Linked DNA regions of Selenomonas sputigena. The protein of the gene in region 1 interacts with the protein of each later gene in a pairwise test. Links are inferred from orthologs where the notes say so. Each region holds a gene or a part of one and is shown on either strand. Other genes may lie near its edges. The genes, in order: tuf, OL236_RS08875 and OL236_RS01420.

Region 1 (6,620 bases):
TTCCTTCGACACGCCGTCCATCTCGAAGAGCACACGACCGGGCTTGACGACGCACACCCAGTACTCGGGCGAGCCCTTGCCGCTGCCCATGCGGGTCTCGGCCGGCTTCGCCGTGACCGGCTTGTCGGGGAAAATCTTGATCCAGACCTTACCGCCGCGCTTGATGTAGCGCGTCATGGCGATACGGGCGGCTTCGATCTGACGATTCGTGATCCAAGCCGGCTCCAGAGCCACAAGGCCGAACTCACCGTGGCTGACCGTGTTGCCGCGATGTGCCTTGCCCTTCATGCGTCCGCGAAACTGCTTGCGGTATTTGACTCTCTTCGGTAATAACATTAAGCTTCGCTCCCTTCAGCGGCAGCCCTCTTGGACTGCTTCTTCTCTGGAAGGATTTCGCCCTTGAAGATCCAGACCTTGACGCCGATGCGTCCGTACGTCGTGCGGGCTTCCGCTGTGCCGTAGTCGATGTCGGCGCGCAGCGTGTGCAGCGGAATGCTGCCCTCGCGATATGCCTCGCTTCGGGCGATTTCCGCGCCGCCCAAACGACCCGAAACCTTGACCTTGATGCCCTTGGCGCCGAGGCGCATCGTGCGGCCGACCGACTGCTTCATGGCGCGGCGGAACGCGATGCGGCGCTCCAGCTGCTGCGCGATGTTCTCGGCGACGAGCGTCGCGTCGAGATCAGGCTGACGAATCTCGGAGATGTTGATGTCGACCGTCTTTTCCGTCTTGCCCTTGAGGCCTTCCTTGATCTGCTCGATGCCCGAGCCGCCGCGGCCGATGACCATGCCGGGCTTCGCCGTATGGATCGTGAGCTTCAGACGGTTCTTCGAGCGCTCCGTCTCGATCTTCGAGACGCCGGCAGCGCCGAGGCTGTCTTTCAAATACTTGCGGATCTTGATATCTTCATGCAGGTTGTCTGCAAAGTCCTTATCTGCGTACCATTTTGCATCCCAATCCTTGACGATGCCGATGCGGATGCCGTTCGGATTTACTTTCTGACCCAAACCTTTTCCCTCCTCCTCATCTTTCTTCCACGGCGACGGTAACGTGGGACGTGCGCTTCAAAATCTTGAACGCCTGCCCACGAGAACGCGGGTGGATGCGCTTGAGTGTCGGGCCCTGATCGACATAAGCCGTCTTGATGTAGAGCTTGTCGACATTCATGTCGAAGTTGTTCTCGGCATTGGAAACGGCGGATTTCAATACCTTCTCTATGACGTCCGCACCGATTTTCGGCGTGAACTTCAAGATTGCGAAAGCTTCGGCGATGTTCTTGCCACGGATGAGATCCATGACGACACGCACCTTGCGCGGCGCAATCCGTACATACTTGGCTGTAGCTTTTGCTTCCAAAGGGGAAATGCCTCCTTTCGCTCTTATCTCAGCGAAGTCTTGCGCTCTTCGCCGGCATGGCCTTTGAACGTGCGCGTCGGAGCGAACTCTCCGAGCTTGTGTCCGACCATATCTTCCGTCACATATACAGGAACGTGCTTGCGGCCGTCGTGCACGGCGATCGTGTGACCCACGAAATCCGGCAGGATCGTGGAACTCCTCGACCACGTCTTCACGACCTTCTTGTCGTTCGCCGCATTGAGCGCGTCAATTTTCTTCACGAGACTTTCTTGTACGAAAGGCCCCTTCTTGACTGATCTCGACAAAATATATCCTCCTTCCGCTCAGGCAGCCTGAGCTGCCTTCCCCCACGAATTACTTGCGGCCACGCACGATGAGCTTGTCCGACGCCTTCTTGCGGCGCGTCTTGGCGCCCATCGCGCACTTGCCCCACTTCGTGACCGGATGCTTGCGGCCGACCGGGCTGCGCCCTTCGCCGCCGCCATGCGGATGGTCGTTCGGGTTCATCGCTACGCCGCGATTCTCCGGACGCTTGCCGAGCCAGCGATTGCGCCCCGCCTTGCCGATCGTGATGTTCTCATGCTCGAGGTTGCCGACCTGGCCGATCGTCGCGCGGCAGTTGATGTGCACCTTGCGAAGCTCGCCCGAGGGAAGACGCAGGAGCGCGTAGTCGTTCTCCTTCGCCATGAGCTGCACGGCGCTGCCGGCGCTTCTTGCGAGCTGTGCGCCCTTGCCGATCTTCAGCTCGATGTTGTGGATCATCGTGCCGACAGGAATGTTCTTGATGGGAAGCGCGTTGCCGACCTTGATGTCAGCCTCTGCGCCCGACTCCACCTTGTCGCCGACCTTAAGGCCGTTCGGTGCGAGGATGTAGCGCTTCTCACCGTCTGCGTAGTTCAGGAGCGCGATGCGAGCGCTGCGGTTCGGATCGTACTCGATCGTCGCGACGCGGGCGGGGATGCCGTCCTTCGTGCGCTTGAAGTCGATGATGCGGTAGCGGCGCTTGTGACCGCCGCCCTGATGGCGAACCGTCATGCGGCCCTGCTGATTGCGTCCGCCATGACTCTTGAGGCTCTCGACGAGGGATTTTTCCGGCTTGTCCGTCGTAATTTCGTCAAACGACGCGACCGTCATGAACCTGCGGCCTGCGGAATAAGGTTTGAAACTTTTGATTGCCACTTCTTTTTACCTCCTTTGCTCGATTTTATGCCTGGAAGAACTCGATCGTCTCGCCCGGAGCGAGCTTCACAATCGCCTTCTTGTAGTCCGAGCGCTTGCCGACGAAGCGACCCATGCGCTTCATCTTGCCGCTGACGTTGACCGTGTTCACGTTTGCGACCTTCACGTTGAAGACCTCAGCGACCGCCTTGGCGATCTCGATCTTGTTCGCTTTCTTGGCGACGACGAAGACATACTTGCCTTCCTCCATGAGCTGGGTGCTTTTCTCTGTGATCAGCGGGCGGATGAGGATATCGCGTGCGTCCATTATGCGAGCACCTCCTCAATCTTTTCTATCGCAGCCTTCGTGATGAAGAGCTTCGTGTGGTTCAGGATGTCGTAGACGTTGAGGCCCATCGTGTTGATCGCCTTGACGCCGGGGATGTTGCGCGAAGAAAGCTCGACGTTCTCGTTCTCATCGAGCGTGATGATAAGGCTCTTCGCATCGACGCCGAAATCGCCAAGCATCTTGACGACGCTCTTCGTCTTCGGGGCATCGAACTGAAGGTCGTCGAGGACGATGAAATCACCGCTCGCCACCTTGTCCGAGAGAGCGCACTTGATCGCGAGGCGGCGCTGCTTCTTCGGCATGCGGAAAGCATACGAGCGCGGCTGCGGGCCGAAGACCGTGCCGCCGCCGACCCACAGCGGCGAGCGCGTCGAGCCGCTTCTCGCACGACCCGTGCCCTTCTGTCTCCACGGCTTCCTTCCGCCGCCCCTCACGAGGCCGCGCGTCTTCGTCGCATGCGTGCCGAGACGGCGCGATGCGAGCTGCATGACGACGGCCTGATGCACGAGACCGGCATTCATCTCCACGCCGAAGACGCTGTCATTCAATTCGATATCGCCAACCTGCTGGTTTGCGCTATTATAAACTGCTACTTTTGGCATAAGTTAGCAATCCTCCTTCCAGATTATTTTTCCGCCTTTTTCGGCTTGTCCGGCTTGACCGTGGCACGAACCACGACAAGACCCTTCTTCGGGCCCGGGATTGCGCCCTTGATGAGGATGAGGTTGCGCTCCGCGTCCACACGGACGACGGAAAGACGCTGCACCGTGACCCTCGCATGACCCATCTGGCCAGGAAGCTTCTTACCCTTCAAGACGCGGCCGCCATGACCGCTGATCATCGCGCCCGTCGAGCCGGGTTCTCTGTGCGACTTCGAACCGTGCCCCATGGGGCCGCGCGCGAAGTTGTGGCGCTTGATCGTACCAGCGAAACCTTTACCCTTCGAGGTGCCCGTCACATCGACGAGGTCGCCGGCAGCAAATATGTCAACGCCGATAGTGTCACCGACGTTATATTCCGAAGCATCAGTAAGACGCATCTCGCGGATGAAGCGCACAGGCGCGACTCCCGCCTTGGCGAAGTGACCTTTCAGAGGCTTCGTGACCCTCTTCTCCTTGACTTCGCCGAAGCCGATCTGGACAGCGTTGTAGCCGTCGTTCTCCACGGTCTTGTTCATGATGACAACATTGTTGCCTGACTCGACGACCGTGACAGGGACGACAGTGCCCTCTTCCGTAAAGATCTGCGTCATGCCAAGTTTTCTTCCCAAAATAGCTTTCGACATAAATTCCACCTCCCCTTACAGCTTGATCTCGATGTCCACCCCGGCCGGCAGGTCAAGGCGCATCAGTGCGTCCACCGTCTTGTTGGAAGGATCGAGGATGTCGATGAGGCGCTTGTGCGTGCGCATCTCGAACTGCTCGCGCGAATCCTTGTTGACGTGCGGGGAGCGCAGGATCGTGTAGATGTTCTTCTCCGTGGGGAGCGGAATCGGACCCGACACACGAGCACCCGTCCTCTTCGCGGTATCGACAATCTTAACCGCGCTCTGGTCGAGAGCCTTGTGATCGTAGGCCTTCAAACGAATACGGATTTTCTGCTGTTTCGACAATGTTTTTTCCTCCTTGTCGTCCGGACTCCATGGCCCAAACATTTCTCCGCAACAGTTCCCTCGGCTCTGCCGAGCCATCTGCCGCGTCATCGCATGGGAGCAATAAGGAAGCGCTGAACTTGTCAGTGATTCCGGAAATGAGATAAATACACAAAGCCTTTATAAAGGGCTGCGAGACCGCAGCCCTTATAAAAGCCTTTATGATGTTGGAAACCTTTACCTTAGCCCTCGATCTCCGTCACGCGGCCGGCGCCGACCGTATGGCCGCCCTCGCGGATCGCGAAGCGCAGGCCCTTCTCGATGGCGATCGGCGTGATGAGCTCAACTTCCATCTCGACATTATCGCCAGGCATGACCATCTCCGTGCCCTCGGGCAGGCGGACAACGCCCGTGACGTCCGTCGTGCGGAAGTAGAACTGAGGACGATAGTTCGTGAAGAACGGCGTATGACGACCGCCCTCTTCCTTCTTGAGGACGTAGACCTGAGCCTTGAACTTCGTGTGCGGGTTGATCGAGCCGGGCTTCGCGAGAACCTGGCCGCGGACGATGTCCTTGCGATCGACACCGCGCAAGAGAGCGCCGATGTTGTCGCCGGCGACAGCCGTGTCGAGCATCTTGCGGAACATCTCGATGCCCGTAACAACCGTCTGCTTCGTCTTATCTTCGAGACCGACGATCTCAACCGTATCGTTGAGCTTCAGCTCACCGCGCTCGACGCGGCCCGTTGCGACCGTGCCGCGGCCCGTGATCGTGAAGACGTCCTCAACCGGCATGAGGAAGGGCTTCTCCGTATCGCGCGTCGGCGTCGGAATGTACTCATCGACAGCATCCATGAGTTCGAGAATCTTCTTCTCCTGCTCCGCATCGTCCTCAAGAGCCTTGAGCGCAGAACCTGCAATGACCGGAATATCGTCGCCGGGGAACTCATAAGCCGTGAGGAGGTCGCGGACTTCCATCTCGACAAGCTCAAGAAGCTCAGGATCATCAACCTGGTCAACCTTGTTGAGGAAGACGACGATCGCCGGAACGCCGACCTGGCGAGCCAAGAGAATGTGTTCGCGCGTCTGCGGCATCGGGCCGTCGGCGGCGCTGACGACGAGGATCGCGCCGTCCATCTGAGCAGCGCCCGTGATCATGTTCTTGACGTAGTCGGCGTGGCCCGGGCAATCGACGTGCGCGTAATGACGCTTGTCCGTCTCGTACTCGACGTGCGCCGTGTTGATCGTGATGCCGCGCTCCCTCTCCTCCGGAGCCTTGTCGATGTCCGCGTAGTCCTCGAACTGCGCCATGCCCTTCTTGGACAGAACCTTCGTGATTGCTGCCGTCAGCGTCGTCTTGCCGTGATCGACGTGGCCGATCGTACCGATGTTGACATGCGGCTTGGTTCTCTCAAACTTCTGCTTTGCCATATTGTTTTTTCCTCCCTCGTTACTCGCCCTTGTTCTTGGCGATGATAGCCTCGGCTATATTCTTAGGAACTTCATCATAGTAAGAAACTTCCATGGAGTAGTTCCCTCGACCCTGTGTCTTGGAGCGCAGATCCGTCGAATATCCGAACATCTCGGACAGCGGAACGAACGCATTGATGACCTGAGCGCCGTTTCTCGCTTCCATGCCCTCGATGCGGCCACGGCGTGAATTGATGTCGCCCATGACATCGCCCATATACTCTTCCGGCACAATGACCTCGACCTTTACATAAGGCTCGAGGAGCACCGGATTCGCCTTCTCGGCACCATTCCTGAACGCCATTGAGCCGGCGATCTTGAACGCCATTTCCGAAGAGTCGACCTCGTGGTACGAACCGTCGTAGACCGTGACCTTGACGTCGACCATCGGATAGCCCGCGATGACACCGTTGTCCATAGCCTCGCGCACGCCGTTCTCGATCGGGTTGATGAACTCCTTCGGAATGACGCCGCCGACGATCTTGTTCTCGAATGTGAAGCCTTCACCCGGCTCCTGCGGCGTGAGCTCGAGCCAGCAATGGCCATACTGACCATGACCGCCCGACTGACGGACGAACTTGCCTTCCGCCTTCGCGGACTTGCGGATCGTCTCGCGGTACGCAACCTGCGGATTGCCGACGTTGCAGTCGACCTTGAATTCGCGCAGCATGCGGTCGACGATGATTTCCAAATGAAG
Region 2 (6,610 bases), 1.4 Mb from region 1 along the record:
GCCCACCGAAAGCCTGAGGTTTCCTGGGCAACGCTCGTCGTCCCAGGGTCAGTCGGGACCTAAGCCGAGGCAGCAAGCATAGGCGATGGACAACTGGCAAACATTCCAGTACCGCAGGGAGTCGTTTGAGTGATGGAGTGACGCAGGAGGGAGCTTGGGCGCGCGAATGGAAGAGCGCGTCGAAGCCGGTAGGCTGCAAGGGAGGCAAATCCCCCTTGTAAAAGCCGAGACGTGACAGGGAGGCAAACCCTTGGGTGAGCCGAAGCCAAGCGGACCACACTGCCGAGAAAAGCTTCTAGCGAGACGAACTGCGCCCGTACCGAAACCGACACAGGCAGGCAGGGAGAGGATCCTAAGGTGCGCGGGAAAACCCTCGTTAAGGAACTCTGCAAATTGCATCCGTAACTTCGGGAAAAGGATGGCCGGAACTGGTGAAGACCCCTGCGGTTGGAGCCGGGGCCGGCGACAGAAGAGAAGCCCAAGCGACTGTTTACCACAAACACAGGTGCCTGCAAAAGAGAAATCTGACGTATAGGTGCTGACGCCTGCCCGGTGCTGGAAGGTTAAGGGGAGAGGTCAGGAGCAATCCGAAGCCTTGAGCTGAAGCCCCAGTAAACGGCGGCCGTAACTATAACGGTCCTAAGGTAGCGAAATTCCTTGTCGGGTAAGTTCCGACCCGCACGAAAGGCGTAACGATTTGGGCACTGTCTCGACGAGGGGCCCGGTGAAATTGAAATACCTGTGAAGATGCAGGTTACCCGCGACTGGACAGAAAGACCCCATGGAGCTTTACTGCAGCTTGGCATTGATGCCCGGCGGATGATGTACAGGATAGGTGGGAGGCTAAGAAAGGCGGCCGCAAGGACGCCCGGAGCCGCTGTTGGGATACCACCCTTCCTCCGCTGGTCATCTAACCGAAGTAGTTACGACACTCGGGACAGTGCCAGGTGGGCAGTTTGACTGGGGCGGTCGCCTCCGAAAGAGCAACGGAGGCGTCCAAAGGTTCCCTCAGCGCGGACAGAAATCGCGCGAAGAGCATAAAGGCAGAAGGGAGCTTGACTGCGAGACCGACAAGTCGAGCAGGTACGAAAGTAGGGCTTAGTGATCCGGTGGAATGAGAGTGGAATTGCCATCGCTCAACGGATAAAAGCTACCCTGGGGATAACAGGCTAATCTCTCCCAAGAGTCCATATCGACGGGGAGGTTTGGCACCTCGATGTCGGCTCATCACATCCTGGGGCTGAAGCAGGTCCCAAGGGTTGGGCTGTTCGCCCATTAAAGTGGTACGTGAGCTGGGTTCAGAACGTCGTGAGACAGTTCGGTCCATATCCATCGCGGGCGGAAGAAACCTGAAGGGGGCTGCTCCTAGTACGAGAGGACCGGAGTGGACGGACCAACGGTGTACCAGTCATGGCGCCAGCCGTGCAGCTGGGTAGCTGCGTCCGGAAAGGATAAACGCTGAAAGCATCTAAGCGTGAAACCAGCCCTAAGATGAAGTTTCTCACGGAGTAATCCGGTAAGGCGCCTCAAAGACGATGAGGTTGATAGGCGGGGAGTGGAAGCGCCGCAAGGCGTGCAGCCGACCCGTACTAATACGCCGAGGGCTTGACTTATTACCTAAAATGTTCCATTGAGTCTTCTGTATAGTTTTGAGGGTGCAACAAACACCTTCACAAATCCAGTGGCGATAGCTGAGTGGATCCACCTGTTCCCATCCCGAACACAGTCGTTAAGCACTCATACGTCGAAAGTACTTGGTTGGAGACGACCTGGGAGGATAGAAAGCTGCTGGTTTCATTCCTCGATAGCTCAGTCGGTAGAGCGCCTGACTGTTAATCAGGTTGTCGCAGGTTCGATCCCTGCTCGAGGAGCCATTTTACCCCTGGGGTAATTGGGGTATAGCCAAGTCGGTTAAGGCACGGGACTTTGACTCCCGCATCGTTGGTTCGAGTCCAGCTACCCCAGCCAGTATGGTTCACTAGCTCAGTTGGTAGAGCACCTGACTTTTAATCAGGTTGTCCCGGGTTCGACCCCCGGGTGAGCCACCACGGTGGCTTATCTAGTGACTGGCTTGACCATCTCACATCATGACTCACTAGCTCAATTGGTAGAGCATCTGACTCTTAATCAGCAGGTTCGGGGTTCGAGTCCCCGGTGGGTCACCATCTTGTTGATTTCACCTTTGGGTGTTTCATATTTTCCCTTCCTGGGGATAAGGCTTGTAGCGGGCGATTAGCTCAGCTGGGAGAGCGCCTGCCTTACAAGCAGGATGTCAGCAGTTCGATCCTGTTATCGCCCACCAATGTGGCCCGGTAGTTTAGTTGGTTAGAATGCCGCCCTGTCACGGCGGAGGTCAGGGGTTCAAGTCCCCTTCGGGTCGCCATTTATGCCTCGGTAGCTCAGTTGGCAGAGCAGGGGACTGAAAATCCCCGTGTCGGCGGTTCGATTCCGTCCTGAGGCACCACTTCTTTTGCTGGTGTAGCTCAATAGGCAGAGCAGCTGACTTGTAATCAGCAGGTTGGGAGTTCGATTCTTCTCGCCAGCTCCACTTAGCTTAGATGCGGGTGTAGCTCAATGGTAGAGCTCCAGCCTTCCAAGCTGATCACGTGGGTTCGATTCCCATCACCCGCTCCATTTTTTGCATGCCGGGGTGGCGAAACTGGCAGACGCAGGGGACTTAAAATCCCCCGGTTGGTGACAACCATACCGGTTCGATTCCGGTCCTCGGCACCATCTGATTTCCATATCGCCAAAAATTCAACATGCGGTCGTGGCGGAATGGCAGACGCGCTAGCTTCAGGCGCTAGTGATGGCAACATCGTGGAGGTTCAAGTCCTCTCGACCGCACCATATCCTCTAAACTTCATATCTTATCTATCATGCGGTTGTGGCGGAACTGGCAGACGCGCTATCTTGAGGGGGTAGTGTTCACAAGACGTATGGGTTCAAGTCCCATCAACCGCACCACTTGAATTCAGGGCTCAGCGTTTGCTGGGCTTTTTTATTGCAGAAAGGGGAACGATCATGCTACAGTCGGAGAAGGTCAAGAAAGCAATCGAGGCGGTGGAAGCATGCTGCGGCAAGTGCGAGATTTGTTCACCGGACTGTCCCGTCTTTGTGGCAAAACGGGCGCTCTCGACGTTACTTGCTGATTTGGAAGAATATGAAGCTTCGCTGAGCGAAGACGTTCCTTGAAGCCCTTGTCACGGGAAGCAAAATATTATATTATAAAAGATGACTGATGAGAAGTATCCCTTGGAAGGGGTTTGATATATGTTTGGCATGTCAATGGATATCGGGATTGATTTAGGAACGGCGAACGTGCTCGTTTTTGTCAAGGGCAAAGGCGTCGTCCTGCGCGAGCCTTCGGTCGTGGCGATGGATCGCGATTCGGGACGTGTCCTGGCAATCGGCGAGGAGGCACGCCGCATGATCGGGCGCACGCCTGGCAATATCGCAGCGATTCGTCCGCTCCGATCGGGCGTCATTGCCGACTATGACATGACGGAGCGCATGATCCGCTTCTTTATTGAGAAGGTCACGGGTAAAAGCTTCGTCTTTCGTCCGCGCATCATGATCTGTATCCCGTCAGGTGTCACGACCGTCGAGCAGCGCGCTGTGCAGGAAGCGGCGGAGCAGGCGGGCGCACGCTATTCGCAGCTCATTGAGGAACCCTTGGCCGCGGCTTTGGGCGCAGGACTCAATATCGAGGAGCCGAACGGTTCGATGGTCGTTGATATCGGCGGCGGCACGACGGATGTCGCCGTCATCAGCCTTGGCGGCATCGTGAACAGCGCGAGCCTGCGCATCGCAGGCGATACTTTTGACGAGGCGATCATCGCTTACATCAAGCGCGAGTACAATATGCTGATTGGTGAACGCACGGCGGAGGAAATCAAGATCAATGTTGGTGCGGCCTTTTCCGGTGCGCGCGACTCTTCAATGGAGGTGCGCGGGCGTGACCTTCTGTCGGGTTTGCCGAAAACGATCACGGTGACATCAAAGAATGTGGCGGAAGCGCTTGAGGCTCCCGTAACGGGCATCGTACAGTGCGTGAAAAAGGTGCTTGAGGAGACACCACCGGAACTTGCGGCGGACATCATGGATCGAGGCATTGTCATGACGGGCGGCGGTGCACTGCTCTATGGACTCGATGAACTCCTGCGCCATGAGACTGGAATTGCCGCTGCTCTGGCTGAGGATCCGATGTCGTGCGTGGCCTTCGGCACGGGTAAGGCGCTCGAGTATATCGGCATGGCGGCAGAGCGAGTGAAGTTCTTGTTAAAATAAAGCCTTTTGCCCTCTTATGATTTGAGAGAAAATGCCGATAAAAAGTATAAGGAATTTTGCAGTTTGCAAGTATACATCTGCTATGTTGCGGATGATGACAAGGAGGCTTTGCCATGCTGCGTGGCTTGTACGTCGCGGCGTCCGGCATGATTACCGAGACGAACCGTACGGATGTGATTGCCAACAACCTCGCGAATGCGGCCTCGTCCGGATACAAGAGGGACGAGGCGATCAATCAGGAGTTTGCACCTATACTGCTGAAGCGCATCAATGATAACCAGGACGATGAGGTCACGTCTTTTCGTGGCTTCCGGTTGGAGCAGGGACCGCCGCGTGTCGGCAATCTTGGACTTGGCGCCTATACGGCGGAGATCGCTACCGACCATGTGCAGGGCAGTATGAAGACGACGGGCAACATGCTCGATCTCGCTGTATCGGGTGAGGGGTATTTCGCCATTCAGACGCCCCAGGGCGTGCGCTACACGCGCGATGGCAGTTTCTATCGGCAAGCGAACGGCGCCCTCGTGACGGCACGCGGACAAGCCGTTCTGAATGCACAGAATCGCCCGATCATGCTGCCCGACAGTGCAAATATCACGATCGGCGCCAAGGGCGAGATTATGGATGGTCGGAGGCGTATCGACACCTTGCAATTCGTGCAGTTCGATGATCGCCGGGCTGTCTTGAAGCAAGGAGACAACCTCTATCGTCCGCAGCAGGGCGCACAGCCGCAGGCGGCAACGGGTGACATTCAGCAGGGCATGCTCGAAAATTCCAATGTCAATATTGCGAGTGAGATGGTCAGTTTGATCAACAATTACCGCATCTATGAAGCGGGATCGCGTGCTCTGGTGACGCAGGACTCGATGACAGACAAGACGGTCAACGAGGTCGGCCGAACGAGCTGATAACGTAAAGAATCCTAGGGATAGGGATTTGTCATTTTTTCGGATTTAACGCAGATGGGGGATTTTGCATTATGATGAGAGCACTTTGGTCCGCAGCTTCAGGCATGAAGGCGCAGCAGGACAATATGGACGTCGTCGCACACAACATTGCGAATGTTAACACCTTCGGTTCGAAGAAGGTGCGCGCGGAATTCCAGGATCTCGTTTACCAGAATCTGCGCGCTGCGGGTGCGCAGAGCGGCGCCGATTCCCAGTATCCGACGGGGCTTGCCATCGGTCTCGGCACGCGCACGGCGGCGACGCAGCGCATCTTCACGCAGGGCAATCTGCAGTCCTCGGGCAATCCGACCGATGTCGCCATTCAGGGTGAGGGCTTTTTCCGCATTGAGATGCCGGATGGAACGATCGCCTACACGCGCGACGGCTCTTTCAAGCTCGACCAGAACCGCCGCCTTGTGACGACGGATGGTTACCCTTTGGCGGACGGCATCACACTTGATGCCAATGCACCGAGTGATACCATCGTGATTGCGGGCGATGGTCAGGTTTCGTGCACGCCGGCTGGCGGCAACGTGACAGCGGTTGGACAGATTACGCTGTCGCGCTTCGTGAACCCTGCAGGTCTTTTCGCGATCGGCAAGAACCTGTTTAAGGAGACGGATGCTTCGGGCAACGCGATTGACTCCAACCCTGGAGAAGAAGGCGCGGGCACACTCACGCAGGGCGTTGTCGAGATGTCGAACATCCAGATCGTCGAGGAAATGGTCAATATGATCGTGGCGCAGCGTGCGTACGAATCGAATTCCAAGGCGATCACGACGTCGGATTCGATGCTTGAGATTGCGAACTCCCTCAAGCGTTGATGAAGGGATAAAACATGAAGGCTAAGGCGGCGGCAGCACTCTTCTTGGTGTGCGTCGCCCTTTTCCTCACTTCGGCGGGTATGGTGGAAGCGTCGCGCTTTTCTCAGACCGTGAGCGCCGCTGAGTTCGAGCGCATGACGGACGAGAAGATGGAGACACTCTTTAAGGACAAGGGCGAAACGCGCCGTCGCGAGGTGGCTCTTGTGAAACCGCCGCGTGACATGAAATTGCCAGCAGGCGAGGTTTCGTTCTCAGTAGAAGCTCCTCTGGGGCTTTTGTATGACCGCCGAACGCCGATTTACGTTTCTGTGCTCTTGGATGGCAGACCGTATCGTCGGGCGCTTTCCTATTATACCGTCCGCGTTTACGACACGGTTCTCGTCGCTTCGCGAAATCTCTTTCCTGAGCAGGCATTGTCGGAAGCGGATCTGCGATTCGAGGAACGTGAAGTGACGCGCGTGCGCGGACGCTGCTTGAAAGAAAAGGGCGAGGCGCTTGGGCATGTCGTATCGCGCATGGTTCGGGAGGGCACGGTGCTTTCGGAGGATC
Region 3 (6,789 bases), 150 kb from region 1 along the record:
ATCTTTTGGCGCAGGTCATCGCATCGAACGTTGGCGGCACGGCGACGCTCATCGGCGATCCGCCGAACATCATGATCAGCAGCGCGGTCAAGGAACTGACGTTTGCAGCGTTCATTGAGAACCTTGCGATCATCTCGATCATCAACCTCATCCTCATCACGGCGATCTTCGTTCTGCTCTATCGCAAGCATTTGACGACGAAGCCCGAACTCAAGGCTCTCGTGATGCAGGAGAACGAGTGGGACGAGCTCAAAGACATCCCGCTTCTCAGGAAGTGCCTGTTCGTGCTCGGCCTTGTCATCTTGATGTTCTTCCTGCATTCGCTGACGGGCCTTGAGTCCTCGCTCATCGCGATTGCGGGCGCGTTCCTGCTGCTCCTCTTGGTCGGCAAGGAAGAGTTTGTGGAGCACGCGATGCACGGCGTCGAGTGGCCGACGATCTTCTTTTTCATCGGTCTTTTCATCGCTGTCGGCGGTCTCGTGGAGACGGGCGTCATCCGCAATCTCGCGGTACAGGGCGTCAACCTTACGGGCGGCGACGTGACGAAGACGTCGATGCTCGTTCTCTGGATGAGCGCGATCGTTTCGGCTTTCCTCGACAACATCCCGTTCGTCGCGACGATGATTCCGCTGATCCGGGATATGGGCGCGATGGGCGTCTCGAATCTTGAGCCGGTTTGGTGGAGCCTCGCGCTTGGCGCCTGCCTCGGGGGCAACGGCACGATCATCGGTGCATCTGCGAACGTCATCGTCGCGGGCATGGCGGCGGAGAGGGGCATCCCCATGACGTTCGTCCGCTTCATGATGGTCGGCTTCCCACTGATGATCCTGACGATCCTCACGTCGACGGTCTACGTCTACCTGCGCTATCTCATGTAATCTGTCTTTTTGCCTCCCTCGCTTGCGGGGGAGGCTTTCTTTTTTCTATGCGGCACGTGAAAGAAATGACCTTAGTCGAGCAGGATTTATGTCGCGCGGCTAGAAAAGAGGCAGAAGCAATTAAAATCATTGTGCAGCGCCGTTTGACTGTCGATGCATTCGCTGAAGGATCGCTGATAAATGAAGTCGCCTGAATGTGCAAAAATGGGCGATTGAGGGGATCAGCGATTTCCTGAATCGTCGAGGCAAGCGGTGTTTCCTTTGGAGGGATTTTCTGTGAAATTTTCTTCGGGGCGCGGCTTTGGCATGTGTGCCGTATTTGTTTTTACCGGCGCGGTGCTCGGTGGACTCTTGGGTGAGGCTCTGCGCGGCGTGGAGGCGCTTTCTTCGATTGCACCGCTTCTTTCCGAGACGCATCCGGCGTTCGTCTTGGCGCCCGTGGCGATCGATCTCTTCGTCGTCAGCGTCAGTTTCGGCCTTTCTTTCACGCCGAACATCATGAGTCTCGTCGGCGTCATCGTCGCGCTCGTTCTTTTCCGACGTTATTGAGGAGGTTGGATCCATGTTCATCCTGGCATCGGCTTCGCCGCGCCGCCGCGATCTTCTCGCGCAGATCGGCGCTTCGTTCCGCGTGGAAGTGAGCGAGGCTGAAGAGGTGCGCGAGGCGAAGACAGCGGAGAAGCTTGTCCGCATCAATGCACTCGCCAAGGCACGCGCCGTGGCGGCGCATGCGACGCTTCCCGTGCTCGGTGCTGATACTGTCGTCGCGCTCGCCGGGCACATCTTCGGCAAGCCTGCAGATGAGAGGGAGGCGCACGAGATGCTCGCCGCGCTCTCGGGGCGTGCGCACGACGTTCTGACGGGCGTCGCATGGTGCAGGGGCGGCCAAGAGTTCTCGACGGTCGAGAAGACGCGCGTCTTCTTTGCCGCGCTTTCAAAAGAGATGATCGCGCGTTACGTCGCTACGGGCGAGCCTTTGGGCAAGGCGGGCGCCTATGCCGTGCAGGGGCGTGCCGCCGTCTTCGTCGAACGCATCGAAGGCTCGTTCTCGAACGTCGTCGGACTGCCGCTTCATGCGGCGGCTCATCTTGCAGAAAAAGCGGGGGTCGATCTCTATGACGCTTCTCGTGCGTGATCTGCCCGCCGACGAGCGGCCGCGCGAAAGGCTTCTGGCCGAGGGCGCGGCGAGCCTTTCCAACACGGAACTTCTCGCCGTTCTCCTGCGCACGGGCGTCAAGGACGACTCGGTGCTCCGCGTCGCCGAGAAGGTGCTCGCGCTCTACAAGGAGCGCGGACTCGCCGCCATCACGCAGATGAGCGCGAAGGAGCTTTCGTCCATCAAGGGCGTGGGCATGGCGAAGGCGGCGACGATCCTCGCCGCCGTCGAACTCGGACGCCGCCTCGCGCTCAAGGCGGCAGAGGAGCGGACAATCGTGCACGGCCCAGCGGATGCCGCTTCCTATGTCATGCCGCGCTTTCGCTTCGAGCGCAGGGAGCACTTCGCCGTGCTGCTTTTGAATGCGAAAAACCACATCCTTGCCTTGAAGACGATTTCCGTGGGAACGCTCACATCTTCCGTCGTTCATCCGCGCGAGGTGTTCCAGGCGGCGATCGAGCAGTCGGCGGCGGCCGTCATCCTTGTCCACAATCATCCGTCGGGCGATCCTGCGCCGAGCGGCGAGGATCTCGCCGTGACGCGCCGCATGGTGGAGGCGGGGGAGATCATGGACATCCCCGTGCTCGATCACGTCATCGTAGGTTATGATAAATTTATTTCCCTAAAAGAAGAAGGTATGATACAATAGAACTCGTATCTTCATCAGCCATTATATCTATGATTGACGAGGCTTTTTGACAGATTTTTGCAGACGTGTTTTATGGGATGCGTGTGAAGAGAAGGGAGTTTTATTTCAACATGTGGAGTCTTTTTGGTGGCTTGTCCCGCGATATGGGCATCGACCTTGGAACCGCGAATACATTGGTGCATGTGAAAGGCAGGGGCATCGTTCTGCGCGAGCCGTCTGTCGTAGCGATAAAGAGTGAGAACGGCGAGGTGCTCGCTGTCGGTGAGGACGCGAAGCGCATGATTGGCAGGACGCCGGGCAACATTATCGCCATCCGTCCAATGAAGGACGGCGTCATCGCCGACTTCGACGTGACGCAGGCGATGCTCAAGTACTTCATCCGAAAGTCGATGAATACGAAGTCCTTCGTGCGCCCGCGCGTCGTCGTCGGCGTTCCTTCGGGCGTGACCGAGGTCGAAAAACGTGCTGTCATCGATGCGGCGCAGCAGGCGGGAGCGCGTGAAGCCTACCTCATCGAAGAGCCGATGGCGGCGGCGATCGGCGCAGGGCTTCCTGTCGAGGAAGCGACGGGAAGCATGGTCGTCGACATCGGCGGCGGTACGACGGAGATTGCCGTCATCTCGCTCGGCGGCATCGTCACGAGCCGCTCGATCCGCATCGGCGGCGACGAGATGGATTCGTCCATCGTGCAGTACATCAAGCGCCAGTACAACCTCATGATCGGCGAGCGCACGGCGGAGGAAATCAAGATCACGATCGGCTCCGCCATCGTGACGCCCGACGTTGACCGTGAAATGGACATCCGCGGACGCGACCTCGTCAGCGGTCTGCCGAAGACGCTCTCGATCCGCGCGAGCGAGGTCAGGGATGCTCTGAATGAGCCGATCTACAAGATCGTCGACGCCGTCAAAGGCACGCTTGAAAAGACGCCGCCGGAGCTGGCGGCCGATGTCATGGATCACGGCATCATGATGACGGGCGGCGGCGCGCTCCTGACGAACCTAGATAAACTGCTGAGCCACGAGACGGGCATGCCCGTCCTCATCGCGGAAGACCCCTTGTCCTGTGTCGGCGAAGGCACGGGCAAGTCGCTTGAAAACATCGAGCTTCTAAAGCGCGTCGTGATGATCTCTAAGAAGTTGAGACAATGAGCCGCATACGCAGAGACGACCAGGACTCGAACCGCAAGGTCTGGCTGCTCCTCGTTGCGCTCGTCTGCGTCCTCTGCCTCGTGTTCTTTGCGGGAAAGGGCAGGTTTCAGTCCCCCTTCCTGAGCCGCGCCGCCGAGACGGTGCTGCGTCCCCTCCAGTCCGCGACGGCCTGGGTGGGAGACAAGATCCACAGCCTCGGTACGGAGTTTTGGGAAGTCTATTACGTCTACGACCAGAATCGTATGCTGAAGAACGAGGTGGAAGGGCTGCGCGTGCAGAATCTCGAAGCGAACGAAGCGCTTGCTGAAAATGCACGCCTCAAGGCGCTTCTCGGCTACAAGCAGACGAAGACGCAGTTCGACCTCGTGGCAGCCCGCGTCATCGGACGCGACTATGCGACGTGGTCGGGCGTCATCGTCATCGACCGCGGTACATCGAGCGGCGTGCATGAGAACATGCCCGTCGTGACGGAGAAGGGACTCGTCGGCGTCGTCGTTGAGGCCGCGCCGTACTCCTCGAAGGTGCGGCTGATCCTCGACCCGCGCGCCGCCGTCGGCACGATCGTGCAGCGGCAGGAGTCGCGCGTCGCGGGCATCGTCGAGGGCGATCCAGCCAATCCCCTGATGCCGCGCATGAAAAACATTCCGAAGTCCGCCGATGTCGTCGAGGACGACGTCGTCGTGACGTCGGGCTACGGCGGCGTCTATCCGAAGGGGCTTCTCGTCGGCACGGTCAAAGCGTTGAAGAACGACGAGGGCGGCCTGTTGAAGTACGCCGTCTTAGAGCCTGCCGTCGACTTCCAGCGTTTGGAGGATGTCGCCGTCATCGTGGCGTCGCGCGAGGCGCCGCCCGCACCGATCACGCCGCCCGCGCAGACGCCGGGCACGGAGACGGACCCGGCGGCAGAGAAGGCGGCAGCAGAAGCGGCGAAGCGTGCGGCATCGCAGCCTGCGCCTGCTCCCGCTCAGCCGGCCGCACCGGCGCAGCCGAAGCAGCCGGCGAAACAGCAGAACGCCCAGCCTGCCGTGCAGCCGCAGGGCGCACAGAAGCGCGAGGCAGGTGCGCGGCCATGATCAGCTACCGCAGGATCTTCTTTTGGCTTGCGTTCGTGATCGCACTCTTCGTCCTGCAGACCTCATTTTTCCCCGTATTTTCCTGGAACGGCGTTTCGGTGAACCTCATGCTGGTTCTTACCGTTTCGTGGAGCCTCCTTTACGGGGCGCGCCGCGGTGCTTTTCTGGGCTTCATGACGGGACTCCTGCAGGATCTCACCACGGGCATGTTCTTCGGCATGGACGTCTTCGCCTTGACGATCATCGGCTATGCCACGGGCGCATTTTCGCGCAACGTGTTCAAGGATCCCGTGTTCCTGCCTGCGATGGCGACGATGTGGGCGACGGCCGCGCACTATTTCTTTGTGCTCGTTCTCATGCTGCTTCTCGGCTACGGCTTCAGTCTGCTCTATGTTGTCAAGACACTTCTTCCGGCGCTTTGCTGGAACGTTCTTTTCGCCTACCCCGTCTATCGCGCGGCGAGCCGCATGCAGTCGTGGCTGGGGCGGCGAAAGTAACGGCCGGGGCGCAGCGCCTCTCAGGGAAAAGATCAAGGCGCCTTGCGGGGCGTCTTCTTGTCTGAATGGGGAGATATACCTTTGGAAGAAAATGAAAACGAGTATGCAGGGCGCATGCATGTGCTCGGCGGCGTCATCGTCGCCGTCATCGTTGTGCTTCTGCTGCGGCTCGTCTATCTCCAAATCTACGACGGCGACTATTATGCGAGCCTTGCGGACGGCAACCGCATTCGCATCATCCCGAGCGTCGCGCCGCGCGGCAATTTCTTCGACCGCAATGGCACGCCTCTCGTCATGAACCGCCCGAGCTTCACCGTGTCGCTCTTGCCACTGTCGGGTACGATTCCCGAGGACGTCATCGAGCGATTGTCCGTGCTCCTTCATGTGCCGACGGAAGAGATCCACAAGAAGATCGACGCACATGTCGGCTTCGATCCCATACGCATCAAGCAGGACATCGGCCCTGAAGTCTATACGATCATCGAGGAACAGCGCGACAAGTATCCGGGCGTCATGATCGAGGCGCAGCCGATCCGCGATTACGTCTACAAGACGTGGGGCGCACACGTCTTCGGTTACGTCAGCGAGATCAGCAACGAGGAACTGGAAAAGCGCAAGGCGGAAGGCTACAAGTCGGGCGACATCGTCGGCAAGTTTGGCTTGGAGCGCGTCTACGACAAGACGGTGCGCGGCACGGACGGCGGCAGGCAGGTCGAGGTCGACGTTGCGGGCAAGCCCGTGAACAACCTCGGTACGAAGGAGCCGATCGCGGGCAACGACCTCGTCCTCACGATCGATGCGACGATCCAGGTCGCCGCCGAACGAGCCATCGATCAGCAGCTTTCCGCCATCGGCGCTAACGCGGCGGCAGCTGTCGTCATGAATCCGCAGACGGGCGAGGTGCTCGCCCTCGTGAGCCGTCCGTCCTTTGATCCGAACCTCTTCGTCAATGGCATATCGACGAAGGATTGGAAGGTTATCAACGAGAATCCGTATCATCCGATGGACAACAAGGCGATCACAGGCGAATATCCGCCAGGATCGACCTTCAAGATTGTCACGGGCACCGCTGCGCTGCAGGAAAACGTCGTCTCGCCGAATGAGATCATCTACGACTCGGGACGTCATTGGATCATCCCAAAGGGCAATGCGGGCGGCGAAGCGCTCGGCCCTATCAATTTCATCCAGGCGCTCGCCCACTCGGACAACGTCTACTTCTATGAGATGGGCAATCGACTTGGCGTCGACCGCCTCGGCGAGTACGCGCGCATGTTCGGCGTCGGCTCGAAGACGGGCATTGACCTGCCCTACGAGGCCGAAGGTCTCGTGCCGAGCCGCGAGTACAAGAAGAAGGTCTACGAGGACGACTGGTATCTGTCGGAGAC

The links.
Region 2: the proteins of tuf (region 1) and OL236_RS08875 interact in binary tests that used the Bacillus subtilis proteins (3 or more experiments, as listed by UniProt). The link is inferred for Selenomonas sputigena from one-to-one orthologs.
Region 3: the proteins of tuf (region 1) and OL236_RS01420 interact in binary tests that used the Bacillus subtilis proteins (3 or more experiments, as listed by UniProt). The link is inferred for Selenomonas sputigena from one-to-one orthologs.

The regions. Positions count from the first base shown.
Region 1 is NZ_CP110383.1:453,535-460,154, reverse strand. Bases 3,791-6,576 are described here. They hold tuf (elongation factor Tu), read right to left. Parts: upstream 5,885-6,576; coding sequence 4,697-5,884; downstream 3,791-4,696. Other genes in these bases: fusA (elongation factor G), read right to left, coding at 5,904-6,576; rpsJ (30S ribosomal protein S10), read right to left, coding at 4,164-4,517; rplC (50S ribosomal protein L3), read right to left, coding at 3,791-4,148. Also shown: rplP (50S ribosomal protein L16), read right to left, coding at 1-336; rpsC (30S ribosomal protein S3), read right to left, coding at 336-1,007; rplV (50S ribosomal protein L22), read right to left, coding at 1,024-1,356; rpsS (30S ribosomal protein S19), read right to left, coding at 1,380-1,661; rplB (50S ribosomal protein L2), read right to left, coding at 1,711-2,535; rplW (50S ribosomal protein L23), read right to left, coding at 2,561-2,842; rplD (50S ribosomal protein L4), read right to left, coding at 2,842-3,465; more of rplC, read right to left, coding at 3,489-3,790; more of fusA, read right to left, coding at 6,577-6,620. UniProt on the Bacillus subtilis protein: GTP hydrolase that promotes the GTP-dependent binding of aminoacyl-tRNA to the A-site of ribosomes during protein biosynthesis.
Region 2 is NZ_CP110383.1:1,824,833-1,831,442, reverse strand. Bases 2,506-5,281 are described here. They hold OL236_RS08875 (rod shape-determining protein), read left to right. Parts: upstream 2,506-3,273; coding sequence 3,274-4,290; downstream 4,291-5,281. Other genes in these bases: flgG (flagellar basal-body rod protein FlgG), read left to right, coding at 5,270-5,281; OL236_RS08870 (flagellar hook-basal body protein), read left to right, coding at 4,404-5,198; OL236_RS08880 (hypothetical protein), read left to right, coding at 2,989-3,195. In the rest of the region: more of flgG, read left to right, coding at 5,282-6,061; flagellar basal body P-ring formation chaperone FlgA, read left to right, coding at 6,076-6,610. UniProt on the Bacillus subtilis protein: Forms membrane-associated dynamic filaments that are essential for cell shape determination. Acts by regulating cell wall synthesis and cell elongation, and thus cell shape.
Region 3 is NZ_CP110383.1:296,973-303,761, forward strand. The notes cover bases 1,859-4,813. They hold OL236_RS01420 (rod shape-determining protein), read left to right. Parts: upstream 1,859-2,793; coding sequence 2,794-3,834; downstream 3,835-4,813. Other genes in these bases: OL236_RS01410 (Maf family protein), read left to right, coding at 1,859-2,013; radC (RadC family protein), read left to right, coding at 1,994-2,683; mreC (rod shape-determining protein MreC), read left to right, coding at 3,831-4,813. Also shown: OL236_RS01395 (ArsB/NhaD family transporter), read left to right, coding at 1-878; OL236_RS01400 (hypothetical protein), read left to right, coding at 926-1,072; OL236_RS01405 (DUF4321 domain-containing protein), read left to right, coding at 1,155-1,427; more of OL236_RS01410, read left to right, coding at 1,441-1,858; more of mreC, read left to right, coding at 4,814-4,907; rod shape-determining protein MreD, read left to right, coding at 4,904-5,404; mrdA (penicillin-binding protein 2), read left to right, coding at 5,519-6,789.